One region of the Alteromonas sp. G4i35 genome, then DNA from elsewhere that is predicted to be linked to it. Evidence: predicted binding sites of a transcription regulator. Region 1 holds the regulator's gene; each other region holds the start of a gene.
What was found. The regulator sigma-54, encoded in region 1, starts transcription at its own class of promoters, with help from an activator protein. The targets are predictions, from matches to a motif close to GTTGGCACGNNNNTNGNNT.
Positions count from the first base shown of each region.

Region 2: ACFI6L_RS13795 (manganese efflux pump MntP) is a predicted target of sigma-54. The motif match lies at 4,700-4,718, and genes of this name have one in related genera.
Region 3: ACFI6L_RS03020 (flagellar basal body rod protein FlgF) is a predicted target of sigma-54. The motif match lies at 2,425-2,443, and genes of this name have one in related genera.

Region 1 covers NZ_JBHNZD010000025.1:68,619-75,857, reverse strand. Annotated here, with positions in the region: gene rapZ (RNase adapter RapZ) at 1-495, opposite strand, end outside; gene ptsN (PTS IIA-like nitrogen regulatory protein PtsN) at 580-1,023, opposite strand; gene hpf (ribosome hibernation promoting factor) at 1,037-1,324, opposite strand; gene ACFI6L_RS16145 (RNA polymerase factor sigma-54) at 1,355-2,836, opposite strand; gene lptB (LPS export ABC transporter ATP-binding protein) at 2,910-3,635, opposite strand; gene lptA (lipopolysaccharide transport periplasmic protein LptA) at 3,638-4,192, opposite strand; gene lptC (LPS export ABC transporter periplasmic protein LptC) at 4,161-4,739, opposite strand; gene kdsC (3-deoxy-manno-octulosonate-8-phosphatase KdsC) at 4,736-5,284, opposite strand; gene ACFI6L_RS16120 (KpsF/GutQ family sugar-phosphate isomerase) at 5,285-6,265, opposite strand; gene ACFI6L_RS16115 (calcium/sodium antiporter) at 6,268-7,224, opposite strand.
Region 2 covers NZ_JBHNZD010000020.1:10,007-17,245, forward strand. Annotated here, with positions in the region: gene ACFI6L_RS13770 (MIP/aquaporin family protein) at 1-246, shown strand, start outside; gene ACFI6L_RS13775 (DMT family transporter) at 318-1,181, shown strand; gene ACFI6L_RS13780 (DUF6314 family protein) at 1,200-1,643, opposite strand; gene ACFI6L_RS13785 (TonB-dependent receptor plug domain-containing protein) at 1,654-3,540, opposite strand; partial or broken gene ACFI6L_RS13790 (TonB-dependent siderophore receptor) at 3,851-4,063, shown strand; gene ACFI6L_RS13795 (manganese efflux pump MntP) at 4,072-4,629, opposite strand; yybP-ykoY riboswitch at 4,682-4,808, opposite strand; gene ACFI6L_RS13800 (DUF1439 domain-containing protein) at 5,158-5,715, shown strand; gene ACFI6L_RS13805 (protein adenylyltransferase SelO) at 5,829-7,239, shown strand, end outside.
Region 3 covers NZ_JBHNZD010000004.1:17,514-24,752, forward strand. Annotated here, with positions in the region: gene flgC (flagellar basal body rod protein FlgC) at 1-139, shown strand, start outside; gene flgD (flagellar hook assembly protein FlgD) at 171-857, shown strand; gene flgE (flagellar hook protein FlgE) at 872-2,257, shown strand; gene ACFI6L_RS03020 (flagellar basal body rod protein FlgF) at 2,482-3,225, shown strand; gene flgG (flagellar basal-body rod protein FlgG) at 3,272-4,060, shown strand; gene flgH (flagellar basal body L-ring protein FlgH) at 4,072-4,752, shown strand; gene ACFI6L_RS03035 (flagellar basal body P-ring protein FlgI) at 4,775-5,887, shown strand; gene flgJ (flagellar assembly peptidoglycan hydrolase FlgJ) at 5,948-6,898, shown strand; gene flgK (flagellar hook-associated protein FlgK) at 6,927-7,239, shown strand, end outside.

The sequences.
Region 1 (7,239 bases):
CTCAAACACAAGCACAAGGCGTGAGCTTTTCTTACCCAGGATACGCTCTCGAATTAACTCTGCCAGTTGGTGAATGGTAAGCTTATCTGTATCTAGATATAAATCTGCGCGCTCAGCAATAGGAGCAAGTAGCGCAGACTCGGCTTTAATGGCTTCTGAAAGCGACTTATTGAGCTTGGCAAGAGGGTGAAGACGACGTGTTTCGCTAAAACGCTTAACCAGTACATCATCGCTCGCGTCAATGTAAACAATGGTCATCGACCACGAAGAAGGCAGGTAGTCTAGAATTTCTACCAAATCGTCAGGATTTTTGGGTAAGTTTCTCACATCGATACTTACCGCAACCTGATCGTACTCGTCAACAACTGTATGGGTTAAAGTGGGAAGTAAGTTTACCGGTATATTATCAACACAGTAATAACCTAAATCTTCCAATGCGCGAAGTGCGACAGACTTACCAGACCCTGAACGACCACTGATTATTATCAGCTTCACCTACTTTCTCCCTAATACTCTGGTTTTATCACATACGCGTTGTTGAATTAGGCGCCCACTAAACGGTTAATAGGCGCTTAATGTTTAACTTAATGCAGATAGAATATCGTCGCTTGTCGTTGCGCGACGTATTGCTTTAATCGTTTCTTTGTCGCTTAGTTTACCAGCCACGGTGGCCAGCGTTTGAAGGTGTCCTTCGGTCTGTTCCTCGGGAACGAGTAGCGCAAAAAAGATGTCTACGGGTTTCTCGTCAAGGGCGTCGAAGTCGATTGCTGGCGTGCTGGTTACAACAATGGCGATCACTTTTTCAAGGCCCGGCAGGCGCCCGTGGGGCAGGGCGATACCATTGCCAATGCCTGTACTACCCATACGCTCTCGAGCCATCAAACTGTTGAGTACCGTTGCCTGATCAATGTTCTCGTTTTGCTTGGCAGCGATATCAGCGATGATCTCAAGAATTCGCTTTTTACTATTACACTGAACCGCACACTCGGTGCGGTCCAGACTTACGATGGCTTGTATATCCATGCTTAATTAACTACTAATGTTTTTTCAGTTTTTCCTTATGCTTGATTACCTGCCGGTCGAGTTTATCAACCATGCTGTCAATCGCCGCATACATGTCGGTATTTTCTGAGGATGCGAATACTTCAGCGCCACTTAAATGAACGGTCGCTTCGGCTTTTTGATTTAATTTTTCAACGTTCAGGATGACATGCACATTAGAAATGTGATCAAAGTGACGTTCAAGTTTGCTGAACTTCGTATCGACATAATTACGCAAAGAGTCGGTGATTTCGACATGATGACCAGTAAGGTTGATTTGCATATTTCGTCTTCCTTATATTATTAAGCCCGATTAAATAAGGCTTTTGCGTTGGTTCGACGGCGGGATCGACAACGATTCCCGGTACTTTGCTATTGTTCGCCGGGCAACTTTAATGCCTTGTTCGGCCAACAATGAAGCAATCTTGCTATCACTTAGCGGCTTGCTAGGCTTTTCAGCGGCCACTAATTTCTTGATCAATGCACGAATCGCTGTAGATGAACATTCACCACCAGACTCTGTTGCAACGTGGCTTGAGAAGAAATACTTCAATTCGAAGATTCCACGTGGCGTATGCATGTACTTTTGCGTTGTCACTCGCGAAATAGTGGATTCGTGCATATCTACCATTTCTGCGACATCATTTAGCACCATTGGTTTCATCATTTCCGGGCCGTGCTCAAAAAAGCCCATTTGCTGCTGCACAATGCAGTTTGCAACCTTCATTAAGGTTTCGTTACGAGATTCAAGGCTCTTTATGAACCACTTAGCCTCTTGCATGTGTGAGCGGATGAATTGTGAATCGCTACTATTCTTGGCACGGCGACTCATTGCAGCGTATTGTTGATTTACGCTTAATTTAGGCAGACTGTCGGGGTTCAGCTCAACCACCCAACGGCCATTTTTCTTAGTTACTGAGACATCAGGAATAACGTACTCAGGCTCTTTAGTAACTAAAGCACTACCTGGGCGAGGATTCAAGGTTTGCAGTAAACGCATTGCCTCGCGTAGCTGATCTTCTTTCAATCGGCTTTTACGCATAAGCGTACGATAGTCTTTGCTGCTCAGTAAGTCAGAGTACTCTTCAATTAGTTGCTTTGCTTCAGCAAGCCACGGTGTGTCTTCTGAAAATTGGCGCAATTGCACCATCAAACATTCTTGTGGAGAGCGTGAGCCAGAACCAATAGGGTCGAACATCTGAATGCGCTTTAGCACACATTCTATTTCGTCCATTTCAATCGGCTCTTCCATATCATCATCGTTAACCGCTTCTAAAATATCATCAAGGGTAACGGTTAAATAACCTGACTCGTCAATAGAGTCGATGATTGCTGTAGCGATTGCGCGATCGGTATCCGAGAAATGGGTAAGGCGCATTTGCCAAAGAAGGTGCTCTTGAATATCTTCAGTAGTCTCACCTTGGAAGATTTGCTCGTCGTCATTGGATGGACCCGGAGCAGGCGAAGATGAAGCAGAATAGTATTCGTCCCATGTGCTGTCGATTGGCAGCTCATCGGGAAGATCGTTTTTCTCAAGTGCATCGCCGGCTTCTAACGTGTCACTAGATGCAGAAGCAGTGGCCTCAGAACCGCTGTCATCGTTGTCGATATTGTTCTTTTCTAGTTGCGGCTCGTCGTTACCTTCTTCAACTTCTAATAGCGGATTAGAATCGAGCGCTTCTTGGATCTCTTGTTGAAGATCAAGTGTAGAAAGCTGCAGCAGTTTAATGGCCTGCTGAAGCTGTGGTGTCATGGTAAGTTGTTGGCTAAATTTTAGCTGTAAAGATGGTTTCATCTACGTCTTATTTAAATGCTCTAAATTGAATATACCAGAGCGAAACTGAAAAATGACAATTCGGTTACATTAACTATAGCCTGAATTGTTCGCCTAGGTATACATCCCTTACTTTTTGATTACTTAAAACCTGTTCCGCCGTTCCTTGCGCAATAAGCTCGCCATGACTCACAATGTACGCCTTTTCACAAACATCCAATGTCTCTCGTACGTTATGGTCCGTGATAAGGATTCCAATACCCCTATCGCGAAGATGTTGTATTATCTTCTTTATATCATTAACTGATATTGGATCAACACCAGCAAATGGTTCGTCTAACAAAATAAATTGCGGTTTTGCTGCCAGAGCGCGGGCAATCTCAACGCGACGGCGTTCGCCCCCTGACAAACTCATCCCCGTACTATTACGTATATGGTTAATATTAAATTCATCAAGTAGCGCATCTGCTTCTTCTTCTTGCTGTTGTGAATTTAAATCTTTACGGGTTTGCAAAATGGCCATGATATTTTCATGCACTGTGAGCTTTCTGAAAATAGAGGCTTCCTGCGGTAGGTAGCCAATTCCGCGGCGTGCGCGCTCGTGCATGGGCTGATGAGTTAGCTCATTGTCGTCGATTTCAATTTTGCCTTTATCCAGATTCACTAAACCAACAATCATGTAGAATGTGGTGGTCTTACCAGCGCCATTTGGGCCAAGAAGACCAACAATTTGACCCGTTGAGACAGACAGACTTACATCTCGAACAACCTGTCTTGACTTGTAAGCCTTAGCAAGATTTTTAGCGCTCAAAGTTGCCATTGCTATTCATTGCCCTCGTTGTCTTTTTTGTCTTTCTTAGACGAAGTTTTGCGAATGGTCTCAGGTGTGAATACTGTGGTCACTCGACCCTCACCATCTTTACCTGCGCCGCCAGTCGCTAGCAATTGCTCGGTAATCATATCGAACGTGATGTTGTCACCCTGTACTTTACTGGTGTCTTGTTTCAACTCTGCGTTTCCGGCAAGAGAAATCGTTCGGTTCACCACTTCATAGCGTATTTCATTAGCTTTTGCCGAAACTGGCGTGCCGTCTTCCAATTGCTGGGAATAGCTTGCAGGCTTTCCTCTAGCAATAAATATTTCACGACCACCACCGTCAGTGGCAATTACTTCCACTTCGTCAGCTTCAATAACCAAAGAGCCTTGAGTTATGAGTACGTCGTCTTTGTACAACGCGGTTTTATTTTTACCGTCGATAAACTGGGTGTTCGAGCCTATTTTTATGGGCTGCGAAAAATCATCTTCACTGGCGTGTACCGCACCGCTAGCGATGGCAAGCAATAAACTAGTTGCTAGGGGAATAAGTGGTTTGTACATGATCTAAAAGCTCGTATTCTTGTGTGCGTAAATTCGCGTTAAACCCATTACTTAAAATGACATATTGGGTGCCCAGTATTTCAACGGGTTGGTCAGATGTCATTTGCTTGGTTTCTAAATTAATTTGAATGTACTCGGTCGATATACTTCTGACAAAGTCATCGCCAGTTTGGTTCTCAATATTAACTTGGTTTTCCAGCTGGATTAGCTCGTTATTGTATAGTGTACCTTCATCAGCGGTTACCACCCATGGTGATGACGCGTTTTCTGTATAAAGGGTGTATTTAGGTTGCTGAAACAATACAAAGCCAAGCTGGTCGTAATGCTCCATCGACTCTGCAAATACTTTGTGATTTAACTCACCGTCTTGATTGTACAGCGTAGTGGTTAGATTTTTTGCTTTGTAGGCGGGCTTTAGCGCATCGTTTTCACGATTCCCCTGCGTTTCAGGCTGCTCTTCCATCCACGTAGGGATGTACATCAGCATCGCCAGAATAAATAGCGCCGATATACTTAATCCTAAGCGATTAAAGCCAAACAGGCTCATACACTAGCTCCAAAAATCTCATTTGCTACCCCTTTGGCCTGCAAAATGGTATCCGATATTTCTCGGACCGCGCCAAACCCACCGGGAAGGGTCGTAATCCAGTTTGCTTGTTTTGCTACGTAAGGATGGGCATCGGCAACCGCAATTTTAACCGCAACGTGCTTGTACATACCCGTATCTGGCATGTCATCACCTACCGCAGCCACTTCGTCAGTGTTTAACTCAAGGCGTTTCATCAGGTCGCTAAGCGCGTCTGCTTTATTCTCTTCGCCTTGAATTATATGTGCAACATTCAGTGCCTTCATTCTATTTTCAACAATGGCAGAGCGACGTCCAGTAATTACCGCGACATTCACTCCATTGCTCACTAGCGCTTTTACACCATATCCATCACGGGTATGGAATGCTTTAAGTTCTTCACCGTCGTTACCTAAGTAAATTCGACCATCTGAGAACACACCATCAACGTCGCATACCAGCAACTTTATCTTGGCTAGTTTTGCGAAAAGCGAGTCATTTATTTCCGTGTACAAGGTGGTTGTCATTTAAAGCACTCCTGCTTTTAATAGCATATGCATGTTAAAGGCCCCAACAGGTTTGCGCTTATCGTCAATAACCATTAACGCACTAATTTTATGGGTTTCCATCAAATTCAGGGCTTCTACAGCCAGCTGACCTGCGGTGGTAGTCTTGCCGCCTTTAGTCATTACTTCTTCTACTGTCGCACTGTGTACGTCTACGCGGGCATCGAGAATTCGTCGTAGGTCGCCATCCGTAAAGACGCCTGTCAGCGTACCGTCTGCCGCTATCACGCCTGTCATACCCAGTCCCTTTTTAGATATTTCCAGCAGTGCGTCAGCAACAGAAGCACTGGCATGGACAAGGGGGATATCACTGCCGCTTTGCATTATATCGCTAACTTTAAGCAGAAGTTTTCTGCCTAAACTACCGCCTGGGTGCGAAAGCGCAAAGTCATCTGAGGTGAAACCTTTTTGATCGAGCAGTGCTACCGCAAGCGCATCACCCATAACCAGTGTGGCGGTTGTGCTTGACGTAGGAGCAAGACCTAGCGAACACGCTTCTTTTTCAACGCTGATATCAAGTACGACATCTGCGTGTTGCCCTAATGAACTGGAAGCACTGTTGGTCATGGCGACCACCTGTATGCCTAAGCGCTTAACTACGGGCAATAAGTTAACGAGCTCGTTAGTCTCGCCAGAATTAGAGATGGCGAGTAAGACATCGCCTTTGCTTAGCATGCCCAAGTCGCCATGGTTGGCTTCACCAGGGTGCATGAAAAATGCAGGAGTACCTGTACTGGCAAGCGTAGCGGCAATTTTATTTCCGATATGCCCAGACTTTCCCATACCACTCACGACAACTTTACCCTTGCAGGCAAAGAGAATATTACAGGCAGCGATAAATTCATTGTTTAAGCGTTCTGCCAGATTAGCAATAGCCTGCGTTTCAATTTCAATAACGCGCTTCGCTGAGTCGATATAGTTCATCTGAGTTTGTGTATTCATGATTATCCGAATAGCCAGAATTGATAGCCGATAAAGCAAGCCAGAAGTATGAATCCATTTGTTCTTGATATTGTACGTTTGCCGATTAAATCGAAGCTGAACAAGAACAGTAATAATGTTAAACCAAGCATTACGTACATATCTCGGTTGTAAACGTCAGGGTCCAGGATACCAGGCGCGATTAAGCCGGGCATGCCAAGTACGGCAAGTAGGTTGAAGATATTTGAGCCGATGATATTACCCAGTGCTAAATCGTCTTCACCTTTCAGTACACCCGCAACACTTGCTGCTAGTTCAGGTAGACTTGTACCAAACGCAATAATCGTTAGTCCGATAACCAAATCCGAAATGCCCATGTATCTGGCAATTTCTACTGCTGAGTTCACCAAAAAGTGAGCACTTAATGGCAGTATTACAAGGCCTACACCAATCCAAATGAGGGCTGACGTATTTGAAACGCCTTTGGGGATTTCATCTGCGGTTTCCGCAACCAGAGGATCTTCTTTATCTACCTGTAGCGACAACCACGCCATCATTGCCAGTACGAAAATGAACAGGCCTAGTAGGATAATGCCTTCATAAGACTTAAGTTCACCGTCAAACATAAAGCCAATAGCAATCAATGAGATGATAAGGAGTGCTGGAAGCTCGCGCTTTAATGTTGTTGATGAAACAAGCAATGGTTTCACTAGCGCGGTTATACCTAAAACTAGCGCGATGTTCGTGATGTTAGAACCTAGCGCGTTACCCACGGCGGTGTTCATATTGCCATTTGCGGAGGCTATGGCGGAAACCACAATTTCAGGTGCCGAAGATCCCATAGCGACAATCGTTAGTCCGATCATCATTGGAGAAATGCCGATGTTTTTTGCTAATGCTGAGGCGCCATATACAAACCGGTCAGCGCTCCAACTCAGTACAATCAGCCCAACAAGAAAAATGACAATGTTTAAAAGCACAACAACCTGTAATAG
Region 2 (7,239 bases), on a different contig from region 1:
GATTTTGGTCCTAAGCTCTTTTCCTATATTGCGGGATGGGAGTATGCGCTTGATGGGGCGAAAGACATCCCCTACTTTATTGTGCCTATTGTAGCGCCTATATGTGGAGCATGCTTTGGCGCTTGGCTGTACCCTGTATTAATAGGTCATTCCCTTTCGCCAGAAAGTCGCGCCTGCACTATTCCAAACGATTGCGAAACTTCCGCTGTTACACCAACTTCTGAAGCGAGTGTTGATAGAGGGTAAGCTAACTATTGATATACGAGCGGCGATGGCCTATTTTACGCCGCGGTTGAACTTACAAAGAAGCATAGCGTGTGTTTTATTTAATAGCAGTTACTGTCCTGTGGGCATTTTCCTTTTCGCTCATAGGCGAGTTTTTGGCTGGCTCAGTAGACAGTTATTTTGCTGTTTTGACACGCATTGTGCTCGCCACACTGGTCTTCCTTCCTTTCCTTAGGCCGGCATTATTGAACCTTAAACAAAAGGTGATTCTGGCCAGTTTAGGTGCTGTGCAATTAGGGCTAATGTACATCTTCTTCTATCACGCATTTTTGTTTTTAAGCGTGCCAGAAGTGTTGCTTTTCACCATTTTTACGCCGCTTTATGTCGCCATTTTGAACGACGCCCTGTTTAAGCGGTTTACCCCGTTTTATTTATTGTGCGCACTTATTGCCACCGCAGGTGCAGCCATAATTCGCTTTGATGGCGTGACTGATAACTACTGGTTTGGTTTTGCCATTGTTCAGGGTGCTAATCTTTCCTTTGCACTAGGACAAGTGGGTTATAAAAAGCTGACCTCGACTTTTACAGCTCAAGTACCCTATCACAACGTATTCGCGTGGTTTTATTTAGGCGCGTTAGTTGTAGCCTTGCCTGCTTTTTTCCTATTCGGCAACCCAAGTCAACTACCGCAAAATACCGAGCAATGGGGAGTGCTACTGTGGTTGGGTATTGTGGCATCAGGGCTTGGATACTACTTTTGGAACCAGGGGGCGCTAGCCGTTTCTGGTGGTACGTTGGCTATTATGAATAACGCACTTATTCCTGCGGGGCTTGTGGTTAATTTACTGCTTTGGCAAAAAGACACCGACTTTTCTCGCCTGCTTCTTGGCGGTGCCATCATTGCTATTGCACTTTGGATGTCTCATCAACACGCTAAGAAGCAGAAACAGTTATAAGCCTCAAAAAGGCCAAAGCTACGCAGGACTATACTCACTCACCATGGTGTAGTCTTTGCGCGGCCCAATGACCTGCCACGTAGAGCGCCACACAGGCCACGTTGTAAAGTCATAGCGCACCACGTAATTATCATCGCCGCACAAGTGCTCAGCGTTTGGGTTGGTCGCACTGAAAGAATGAAAATAGCGCTTATCGTCAAATAACACTTCAAATAAACCGGTTTGAGGCTGCTGCCAGAAATACCGACGTTCTGCGAGCATTACGCTTTCGTTAGGCGCAGTTACTTCGCCTTTTTCGTAATACGCCAAGCCGCTTTTTTCTTTTTGTACGCTGCCTTCCAGCCAGCTAAATTCAGCCTCGCCAGAAAAGGTAAATACATCGCCATTTCGCTGGATGATTTTGCGCGTTAGCGCCCATCGTCCAGCAAAATCGTCCAAGGTATGAGGAGAATTAACTGTCATTGCGCCGCCCTTACCAAAAATAGGTAACAGTGGCAGAATATTGGTCGCCGCGCCCCGGCGTTCCTGGGATTTCTTCAAAGCGCTCATCCCACAAGTTATCGACTGCCAATACCAGGCTTAACCCTTCAACCTGAGCAGGTGAATATGTGAAAGTGACATGTGAGAAAAACGCAGAGTCACCGCCGTTTCTAAGCGCATTGGTTTCTTGTTTCCGCCACTCGTTGTCAATGCGCACTTCAACCGTATCGGTTGCAAACCACACCACCCCAAGGGTGGCGCGATGCGGCGGATAGTTAAGCGCGTAAAAGCTCGCGTCTACCTCATCAATTCGATAGTCTTCAGACTTATCTAAATAGGTGTAGCTGGCCACCACATCTGCGCTCTCAAAGCGTTTAATGGCAATCACCTCAACACCTAAGGTTTCGATATCAACCGGGTTTGCACTACGTGCTGAAGTAGCGTCAAAGCTATACGTCCAATCTGTCAGCTCGTTATCCCAGCGATAAAATACGGCGGTATCAACTTTGAAAGACGTTTTATCAAATGACGCCCCAAACTCTAAGTTTTTACTGACTTCTCGCTGTAACTGGTTGTTACTTCTAAACAGACCGCTTGTGGTGCTGCCGCCTACAGCAGTGTAGCCGGCCACCTGCGTCGCCTCTGCATACGAAAGATAGAGTGTACGCGAAGCATTGCTCCCTGCTTGGGTAAGCCAACTAATATCGCCCACAAAAGACAGCCGGTCGTCGTCGCGATTTGTATCGTCAAACGCCCCACCTAAACGAACGGTAAGCGATTCATTGCTGTTCAACTGAGTTCGATACTCGGGCACTACGCTTATTTTGTAGTAGTCGCGAGAGGTGAAATTGTTCTCTAGCGTGGTTGATGTGATGTCGTCTGCAGTAAGCTGTGCTGCGTAGTTGATACCAAATTCTTGCGAAACATTATGAGTACCGGAAAACGCCAATGACTTCACTTGGGTTTCATGAAACGCCTGAAACGCTTCAGGATTTTCACGTGAGAACACGTAATGGTCGTCATTCTCTCTGTAGTAAGCAGAAACCTCAAAGGTATTTTTCATGCTCTCTTCGCCGTAGCGCTGTTTGTGATTTAGCATGACCAAACGGGTTTGAATGTCTTCTGTTTCGTTTACGTTAAAAGGCGTGTACAAGTTAGGCCAGCCAAAAAACTTTTGCTGAAAGCCATAAAACACGTCGGTTTGTGAGTCATTACTTGCCAGCTGAATACGCCCTGACGCGCGTTCGAAATTATGATCGCCATTAGCAATAGTGCCATCACTTTCAGAGCGAGAATACTCCCCTTCAACCCCAACAGACCAACCGGGTAAATCACTAAGCGCGTACTTTACTGCACCGTGTACACGCTGCAAATTGAAGTTGTTATTACCTACTCCCACTGACACACTGCCTGCTGTTTGGATGGGACGCCAGCCGTAAGACACCGTACCTACAGAGCTATTTACACCGTAAAGCGCGTTATCGACCCCTGTGAAAATACTCGGCTTCGTCAACATTTCTGGCGCAATCGGAATTTCAGCAAAATAGTGCCCCGTTTGCGGGTCGATAAGCGTTGCGCTTCCTATGCGAAAACCCGTGTTTTCGAATATACCGCCGCGAATAGTCACGTCAGCCTGCGCTTCTGCCATGTTCCTTGATTGCAAATCGACTCGCGGATCGTACTCTAAGTTAGATATAGGTGAATTAAACGTCCCTACCGGCTTGTTGTTCGCCGTCGCCGCCCCTTCAATCGTAATTTTTTCTACGCCTTTTTCGCTGCGGTTCACGCCAGAGTTAGCGTTTGATGAATCAACACTTTCAGCGGCCATGGCGGTAAAAGGTAAAGTACAAAAGAGCAAAGATAGGATTGTGTGACGCATTCAGTGTCCTAGTTAAAAATTTAGGTTCAGCCTGCAGGCAAGAGTAATAAAAACGCGAAGTGTATAGCATTAGTAGACCGAGGAAAACGCTGCGCAGGTGAGTTTAGACCAGTAAGTTTATTTTTACTTACAGCTCTGCACATTTCTATTTATCAATATAAACAGACTGTATGTATCTGTAGCAGCCCGCAACAATTATCAATCTCACCTTATTGTCTGCTTACCTTCCTTGCCAAAAGAAACGAGATAACATAACATTCACAACCTCTACAAAACCTGCCAAAGACACGTAATACCTTGCTTATGCTTGATCTTAAAAGAAGAGATCACGCGCTTCATCGATGCGCTAGATTTTGTGCCCACCATTGTTAGACAAAACAACTCTGGCGGCATGTTCGATAGCTTTGCGATCCGAAGTTTTTCTGGCGATGAAAATAACCCATCGGGATATTTAACAAACGGCTTCAACGTGCGTGGCTATAGCGGTAATAGAAGCACGGTTAGCGTTCAAACCACAAAGATCAACACGCTCTAGAGCGTGTGACTCACAAAGATCCAAGTACCAACCGAAACAAGCACAATGCCACCAAATGTCTCTGCTCGCTTACCTATCAATGTTCCCATAACACTGCCCAGCATAATGCCAATAGTTACCATCGAAAAAGTGGCTATCCCAATTAACGTCGCAGCAATAGCAATATTCACCTCAATTAGCGCGAGACTTGCACCCACTGCCATTGCGTCGATGCTTGTGCCTAACGCAGTAATACACAATAAAATAAAGGATTGTTTTTGAGACGTCGACTCTTCTTCGGCAGGTTTCAGGCTCTCGAGTACCATATGAATACCTAAACCAGAAAGAATGATTAGCGCAATCCAATGATCCCATGCTTCAACGTATGAAGACGCCGCGCGACCAATGAACCAGCCTATAAATGGGGTTGTTGCCTCTATGAGTCCGAACAAAAGGCCAATTTTGAGGGCAAAACTTAGACGAGGGCGATTGATTTTGACACCTTTGCCTATCGCGGCGGCAAACGCATCTGTTGACATAGCAAAGGCTAGCAAGACAAGAGCGAAGATACTCATAGTTTTAGAACTCCGGTCAGGCTAATTGAGTCCACGACAAATCCGCACGCCTGACCTTTAAGCGTGGATTTATCGATGGTCTCGCCAACCAAGAGGTGTCTGTACCATGGTAATGTGACCAATTATGTTGATACAAACTTTACCATTTAAAACGAAAACAGGCTACTCCCCAATCGAGGACCCTAAGGTACATAGCCACTATAAACTAATCAAGTTGATTGCGACAAACTGCCCAACTTGAGATATAAATGACACCATGTTCACACTCTTTCGATTGCACATATTCCAACAGTGGTCATACACTCAATTTTATTAAGTGTCGGCAACCAAGTATTTTTTCAGCGTTACGCTTTGCGCCTCTCTCCTACTCATGAACTCCCTGAATAAGACGTTGTCTTAGCGAGTTAACGATTTCATTGTTCATCCCTTTCCTCTGCCCGTACAATAGAGGCACTTCGTTGTTGCAGCGCCAGTATTTCCGGCTAGCACTGTGTAATTCGACAACTCATTGCTAAAAGAGACTTTTTTATGAGAATTCTACTTTCCATTGCCTTCGCTACCATTCTTGCAGGCTGCGCTACTCTCTCTCAACTGGCGGTTTACACTGTATCTAATGCCGAGTTAGAACAAGTGCTTGATAGTCAAGTGAGTAAGCTGCAAAAGCAAACGTCACTTGCTGGTATTCCTCTTTATTTAGACGTGGAAGATATGACAGCAACCATAGGCCCAGATGGCAGAGACGTGGTTCAGCTAGGCGCTATTGCCACTGCCCGTATTAGTGCATTTGGGTTGAACTACCCTGCAAAAGTGAGTCTAGCTTTGGAAGGCACGCCTTATTACGACAGTGAAGAAAAAGCGATTTTTGTGCGCTCATTGTCTCTTCTTGATAGCACAATTGATGCTGGCGGCTTTAAAGGTAATTTAGCCCCTGTAAGTGGCGAATTCATGCAGCTCATCAACGGCTATTTGGCCTCAAATCCAGTGTATCGGCTAGATCCTGCGAACAAAGCAGTAAGCATGCTTTCAACGGTACCTTTACAGCTAACTGTAGAGCAAGGGCAGCTTGCACTTCGACCTAAACAATAATCATTGAAAAAACGTATGAAGTGTCGAGATTGTTAATGGTTAAAGGTGCAAAAGTAACCTGAGCCTCGATGCTCGCAAACAGATTTTCCCATTCAGTGAAATAGGCAGGCATAGTGACAGAACGTATCAAAACACTAGATGAATTCGCAAAGCACGTAGATTACTCTTTGCTGAATACCCTTACCCCAGACCCGCAGTCGACGTGCGATGGTGACGACCATGACCCGCGCCAAGTGTTCTCTGGTCACTATGTGCCGGTTACTCCGACCCCATTAACTGCACCGACGTACGTTGCTCATAGCGAAACGCTGTTTGCCGAATTAGGCTTAGACGACAGTTTGGCTACATCAAAAGATTTCACCCAGCTTTTTTCAGGTGATATGTCGGGAGTACCCGCCCCAATGAAACCTTACGGCTGGGCAACTGGCTACGCACTTTCCATTTATGGGACGGAATACACACAGCAGTGCCCGTTTAGAACGGGGAACGGCTACGGTGACGGCCGAGCGATCTCTATTGTTGAAGCAGTGTTAAACGGCAAGCGCTGGGAACTGCAGTTAAAAGGCGCGGGTCGCACGCCTTACTGCCGTGGTGCCGATGGGCGCGCCGTATTGCGCTCTAGCGTGCGCGAATTTTTAGTGCAAGAGCACATGCACGCCCTTGGCGTTCCTACCTCACGCTCTCTGAGCTTGTTTATGTCTGAATCAGACACGGTAGACAGGCCGTGGTATCGCGAAGGGTCTCATTTCTATGAACCTGAAGTGATGGTAGAAAATATAACGGCTATTTCTACCCGCGTGGCGCCCTCCTTTTTGCGCGTAGGCCAAATAGAGCTTTTTGCTAGGCGAGCTCGTTGTAACGAACACAGCGAAGCGTTAAACGAACTAGAAGCCATTGTTAAGCACCTTATTGAGCGAGAATACTCAAGTGAAATTGACACAACCACGTTGTTTGAAGAGCAAGTGGTAACGCTGGCTGCACTATTTCGAGAACGGCTAACGCGTCTTGTTTCTGGTTGGGTTCGCGTCGGTTATTGCCAGGGCAATTTTAATAGCGATAACTGCGCCGCAGGAGGTTTTACGCTGGATTATGGGCCATTCGGCTTTTGTGAATTTTTTGAAGCAGACTACCAACCTTGGACAGGCGGCGGTCGTCACTTCTCGTTTTTAAACCAGCCCATTGCTGCGCAAAAGAACTTTGATATGTTCTGCCGCTCACTGATGCCGCTACTTGAAGGCAACAGTGAACAGCTCTCTAAGCTTAACGAGATCAACGACGGTTTTACTGGCGTTATGGAACGCGCCATGGAGAGTATGTGGTCAACAAAGCTTGGCATTGCCAGCTACAACCACGACTTGCTGATTAAGCTGCTGCAATTAATGCTGCGCACAGGCGTGGACTATAATCTGTTTTTCCGAGAGCTATCGTCAATGCCTGAAGATATGGCGAGCTTGACGAAAAGCTTTTACTACCCGCCTAAAGCAGAGGTCATGACAGAATGGGAAGCATGGCTACAAACGTGGC
Region 3 (7,239 bases), on a different contig from region 1:
CTATAAACCCAACGTGAACATTGTGGAAGAGATGGCGAATATGATGTCAGCGTCCAAAGCGTATGAAACTAACGTGCAGGTTGCGGACACCACAAAGCGTATTTTCCGTCGCGTACTGCAGCTAGGTCAAGGGCAGTAACTTGCCGCTTGAATAATGTGAGGATTACTCAGTGAATACCATAAACAATACTGGCTTAAATACTGATCTGTATTGGCAAGAGGAAACCGTCAAAATAGCTGACGGCACCGAGCAGCAGTTAACCCAGGAAGATTTCTTCTCAATGTTAACTGAGCAGTTAGCCAATCAGGATCCCACTGCACCCGTTGATAACGATCAAATGGTAGCGCAGATGACATCATTTACGATGGCCGACGGTATTTCCCAGCTTAACGAAAAGTTTGAGTCGTTTGCAGCTTCAATGACATCGAATCAAGCGTTACAAGCTTCTAGTCTTATCGGGCAAAACGTGCTGGTTCAAGGTAACGTGGGTTATATGGCCAATGAAGGCGATGGCATTTCGGGTGTCATCGTGAATGAAAAAACAGTTCAGAATATGACGATCACTATTGAGAACCAGTTTGGTGAAGTCATAAAAACCATTGATGCAGGCACACAAAGCGCTGGCAACATTGAGTTTGAATGGGATGGCAAAGATAAGCATGGCAACCAGATGGCACCGGGTGAATATGTTATCAGTGCCACTGGCGAGTTGAATGGAGAAGGTGTTCAGCTGAATACCGCCGTTAATCGCCATGTTGGAAGTGTAAGCTTGGCTGGTAGTGGTCAAGGCGTAATTTTGAATTTGGATGGTGATGTCAGTATCAATCTTGATGACGTCATTCAAATCGGCAGTTAGTAGGAGAATCAATAATGTCTTTTAATATTGCACTGAGTGGCGTATCAGCCGCACAAAAAGATTTGGATGTAACCGCCAACAACATCGCAAACGTAAATACAGTTGGCTTTAAAGAATCTCGCGCTGAATTTGGCGATGTTTATGCGGCATCACTGCTTTCAGGTGGCAAAACTAAAGTAGGTGACGGTGTACTCACTCAAGAAGTTGCTCAGCAATTTTCTCAAGGTAGCCTTCAGTTTACCAATACCTCGCTTGATTTGGCGATCACAGGTAATGGTTTCTTTGCGACAGTACCTGAAATTACGTCTCGCGACTTCTCGTTCACACGTGCGGGTCAGTTCAAGTTAGATAGCGACAATTTCGTGGTTAACAGTAACGGCGATAACTTATTGGGTTTCCCCGTTAACTCTGATGGTACAAGTGCCTCGGTAGCACTTAGTACTACAGAGCCAGTACGTATCCCAGATTCTTCGGGTTCTCCCGCACAAACCACAGAAGTTGACATTCGAATGAACTTGCCTGCTGGTGATGCAGCCCTAGATCCACAAGATTTTGACCCTGAAGATCCGCTTACCTACAACGCAGCAACATCGGTAACCGTTTACGATTCGTTAGGTGATAGTCACGTAATGACCTATTACTTCATAAAGGATGCGACACCGGGTGTTGATAATGAGTGGTATGTTGCTACTGCAATCGATGACACGCTAGTTGATATGACAGATTCAGCGGGTAATAACACAGACCCAGCAACAGCAGTAAATAGTGTCGGTGGTAACACTGGTAACGCCGTAACAGCATCTAAACTCATCTTCTCTCAAGGCGGTGATTTCGCTGGTATGGAAACGCCTGATGGCCTACCTACACTTGATTTCAAAATGGAAACAGAAGCGCTAGGCGCAGGTATTCTTGCTAATGGCTCAGATCCTACGCAGCAAATAAGTATAGATTTCAACCTCGATGTTAATAGCGCTACGCCTAATGAGCCGACTCAGTTCGCCTCTGCGTTCGAGGTTACATCATTAGAACAGGATGGTTTGCCTGTAGGTCGATTGACGGGTATCGATATCGGTCCTGACGGCCTGGTTCGTGCAACGTTCTCTAATGGTACGTCTGAACCTATTGTTCGTGTCGCTTTGGTTCGCTTTTCTAATGAACAAGGCCTAACTCAAGAGAGCAGTACTCAGTGGAAGGAAAGTATTCTTTCTGGTGAGGCACTAGCGGGTGAAGCAACAACTGGTACTTTCGGCGAAATTAACTCTTCGGCGCTAGAACAAGCTAACGTTAACCTTACCACTGAGCTCATCGATATGATTATCGCTCAGCGTAACTTCCAGGCAAACTCGCGTGCGCTTGAAGTGAACAACTCGCTAAACCAGACTATCCTTAACATTCGATAGTTTGCAGTAAGCTACATTAGCAGATTGCTAAGCGGCAAATTTTAGGCGCGGAAAACCGTACCTATTTGACCCGATTTAGAAAGGTCGCAACAATGCGACCTTTTTATTTTTCTATATATATCAATTCAATACCGCCCTTATTTTTCAATTGCACTAAATATCCACAGATTGGCACTGCCTTTGCAAAATCTTGTTTAAGGTTTAATCAGAGTCAAAAGTCAGTCATGGACAAACTTCTCTATATTTCAGCAAGTGGCGCCTCCCAAGACCTACTAGGAACAGGGATTAGGGCTAATAACTTGGCTAATGCACAGACAACGGGATTCAGAGCGCAGTTAGAGCAGGCAAGGTCAATGCCGGCCTACGGCGAAGGTTTGCCGACTCGCGTGTTTTCCATGACAGAAAGCCCGTCGAATAATTACGAGTCGGGCCCGATGATTAAAACAGACCGCGATTTAGACGTAGCCATTCAAGGTGATGGTTGGTTCGCTGTACAAGATCAAAATGGTCAAGAAGCTTACTCGCGTGATGGAAATTTCAAGTTGGGCGATGACGGAATTTTGACAGATATCCACGATCGCGTCGTGCTTGGTGACAATGGGCCAATATTCCTTCCTGTTCCTTTAGATAATCTCAATATTGCGGCCGATGGCACGTTGTCAATGAGACAGTTAGGTGCCCCTGCCAATGTTATTGAAGAAGTGGGGCGACTTAAATTAGTTAGCCCAAACTATGCAGACATGGAACGTGGGAACGACGGCTTATTTAGAATGGAAGATGGCTCAATAGCGCCAGCCAATGCCAACGTGAAAGTAATGTCGGGCATGCTTGAAGGTTCCAACGTCAATGCGGTTGACGAAATGGTAGACATGATAAGTCTGCAGCGTCACTACGAGCTTCAAGTCAAAATGATGAAGCAAGCAGAGAAACTAGATCAAAGTGGCAATGCGTTATTACGCATTCTGTAAACGAATTTTTATCATCGTTGCCCCATGAGCAACGTCGGAGGTTAACATGCATCCAGCACTATGGATAAGTAAAACCGGACTAGACGCCGCACAGACTGATGTGGCAGTGGTATCTAACAACCTAGCCAATGCGTCAACAGTGGGCTTTAAAAAAGACCGCGCGGTGTTTGAAGATTTGCTTTATCAGAATATCAATCAGCCAGGCGGTCGTTCATCTGCTGACACAGAGCTTCCTTCTGGGCTTATGCTTGGTTCAGGCTCGAAGGTCGTTGCTACTCAAAAAGCACATACGCAAGGTAACCTGTTAACCACTGAAAACGCGCTTGATATGTCAATTCAAGGCCGTGGTTACTTTGAAATATTGCAGCCAGACGGCACCATTGCATATTCGAGAAATGGTCAGTTTTCACTGAACGACCAAGGCCAAATTGTTACATCTGGCGCGGGCTTTTTGCTTCAGCCTGAAGTGGCTATTCCCGAAGATGCGCAACAAATCACAATTTCTCAAGATGGTGAAATTAGCGTGAGCATACGGGGCCAAGCTGAACCGCAGGTACTCGGTCAGCTTAATATTTCTGACTTTGTTAACCCAACCGGATTACAACCAACCGGACAAAACCTTTATGTAGAGACAGCGTCAAGCGGTGCGCCTATTCAGGGGATCCCTGGTCTGCAAGGATTGGGTTATATCTCACAAGGCACGTTGGAAACCTCTAACGTAAACGTGACCGAAGAGTTAGTAAACCTTATCGAAAGCCAGCGCTTGTATGAGATGAACTCAAAGGTTATCTCATCGGTCGACCAAATGCTTGGTCAGGTTATTCAGCAACTTTAGTAGGTAGCATCATGCGTATTTTAGGTTTATCTGCTGCACTTCTGATACTTAGCGGTTGCGCAAGTACAAACGAGCCTCCCGTTCAGGCAAACGACCCGTCGTTTGCACCGGTAGTGCCAGATTACCCGCGTGAAACGGTAGTAGAGGACGGCTCGCTTTTTCGTTCGCAGCTTGCTAACAACTTATATTCTGACGTTACCGCAAGAAGAGTCGGTGACATCATCACTGTAACGTTAAGCGAGAATACCCAAGCGAGCAAATCAGCCGACACTAGCACAGCGAAAGATTCAAACGTCAATCTTAACCCTATTACCGGGCTTGCTGGGCAAGCGATAAACATTGGCGGAGAGTCCGTACAATTAGGAATAAGTTCATCTCGAGATTTCTCCGGTGATGCCACTGCTAACCAAAGCAACAGCTTAAACGGCGCTATCTCAGTTACTGTGGTCGACGTACTTCCTAACAGCAACCTTGTTATTCGTGGCGAAAAGTGGCTAACCCTGAATCAGGGCGATGAATATATTCGTCTTACCGGCATCATTCGTCCGGCAGACATTAGTCCCGAGAATGAAATCGTGTCCACTAAGGTTGCAAATGCGCGTATCCAATATTCGGGTACGGGAAGTTTTGCGCGAGCACAAGAAAAGGGTTGGTTAACCAAGTTCTTTGATTCTGCTTGGTGGCCTCTTTAGGTTTTAGGATAGGAGAGTGAACATGCGTTTGTTTTCAGTAGTATTAGCCGTTTTCACAACGCTTTTATCTTTACAGGCAGGTGCGCAGCGCATTAAAGATGTAGCGAGTATTCAAGGCGTACGTAGTAACCAATTAGTGGGATATGGTCTTGTTGTAGGTTTGCCTGGAACGGGTGAACAAAGCCCGTTTACCGAACAAAGTTTCAGAACCATGCTGCGCAACTTTGGTATCAGTCTTGACGCTAACACCAAGCCAAAAATACGAAACGTGGCCGCAGTGGCGGTACACGCCGACCTGCCTGCTTTTGCAAAACCCGGACAAACCATTGATATTACGGTTTCTTCAGTTGGCGAAGCGGCCAGTCTTCAAGGCGGAACACTGCTCCAGACGTTTCTTCGCGGTGTTGACGGTAAAGTCTACGCTGTAGCGCAAGGCAGCTTAGTCGTGAGCGGGTTTGGCGCACAAGGCGGTGATGGCTCTCGTATTGTCGTTAATACGCCAACGGTAGGCAGAATTCCAAACGGTGCGATGGTAGAGCAATCTGTACCAACAGGCTTTGCCAATGGCGACACGTTAACGCTTAACCTCCATTATCCAGATTTCTCAACAGCCAAGTCGCTTGCAGATACGATCAACGAGCGCTTAGGTGCACAGCCGGAAAATGGCTATGTTATTGCTAAGCCCATTGATGCAGCGTCTGTTCGCGTGTCGGCCCCGCGAGATGTCGGTCAGCGCGTGGGCTTTTTGGCAACCTTAGAAAACTTCGAATTTACACCAGCTGATGCGCCAGCGCGTGTGGTTATAAACAGCCGCACAGGCACCATTGTTATCGGCAGTGACGTTCGCTTGTTACCAGCAGCAATTACTCACGGCGGGCTAACGGTGACCATCTCTGAAAATCAGCAAGTTTCTCAACCTAACGCGTTTGGTGAAGGGCAGACAGCTGTTACCACTCAGTCGATTGTTGATGTCGATTTGGCAGATAGCCGCATGTTTAAGTTTGAGCCAGGCGTTACTCTGGACCAGCTTGTGCGCGCGGTAAATGAGGTGGGCGCTGCGCCGGGCGATTTAATGGCAATTTTGGAAGCATTACGTCAAGCAGGCGCGTTGCGTGGAGAGCTCGTTATTATTTAAAACGAGCAAAGAGCATTTACGAGACGTTAGTAAAAATAAGGTCACAGCGGAATAAGCACGATGGAATCACTTAGCACAAAAAGTCAGCTTGATATGGCTCGCAATGTCCACGATATGGGCAGCATAAACAAAATGCGTGAAGCCATTGCGTCGGGCGACGAGACGGTATTGCAAGAAGCCGCCCAGCAGTTTGAAGCGATATTTGTGCAGATGATGTTGAAATCAATGCGTAAAGCGCAAGATGCCCTTGCTGACGAAAATAGCCCATTTAATTCGCAGCAAGTTAAGTTTTATCGTGATATGCACGACCAACAGCTAGCGACAGACCTCACTTCCGGTGGCGGTTTAGGTCTCGCTGCTGTCATTGTTAAACAGTTAGGTCAAACTGAGGATAGCTATACGCCTGCCAGTGTAATCAGAAGTGACGGCGACTTATCATCACTTAACAGAAACCGTGTGTACAACGTAGCTGAGGCGCAGGATATTGCCCTTTCTTCACAGTCTATTCGCAGCCAGTCAGCACAAAAAGATGCCATGTTCGAAAGTCCCGAGCAGTTTGTAGAGAGCCTAATGCCAATAGCTGAGAAAGTGGCAGCAAAATACGGAATGGATCCTAAAGCAATAATTTCCCAAGCCGCGGTTGAAACCGGGTGGGGCAAATTTGTTATTCATAAAGCGGATGGGGAAAGCTCGCACAACTTATTTGGCATCAAAGCAAATAAGGGATGGCAAGGAGAGCAGGCTGTAGTCGACACGTTGGAATTTAACAATGGACTACCGCAAAAACAAAAGGCTGCTTTTAGGTCCTACTCGTCAGTAGAAGACGCAATGGAAGACTATGGACGCTTTATCACATCACAGCCTCGCTACAGCCATGCTGTCGAGAATGCTTCTGACGCAGCGCGCTATACCCATGCGCTTCAAGAAGCGGGCTACGCTACAGACCCTGAATACGCGCGCAAGATAATGGCAGTGTATAACAGCGATCGTCTCAGCGCGTTAATGCCGTAGTCGAGGGGCCATAGGTGAGGAGAATACAGTGAGTTCTGTTGATTTATATTCATTAGCCACAAGCGGCGTAAACGCTAGCAGCAAGTTACTTCAAACAACGAGTAACAATATCGCCAATGTCAACACGCCAGGCTATGTTCGCGAGCGCACTGAGCTTCAAAACAGCCAAGTTTTTGGTGTGGAGATCGGCAATACTGAGCGTATTATCAACGTTTTTGCACAAAATCAGCTGCGTCGCGACATAACAGCGGTAGGAGAACTGGAAGCCTTTTCTAGCAAAACAACGGCTATTGATAACCTGCTGGCAAGTGAAGCGAACTCAATTTCAAAAGGACTAAGTG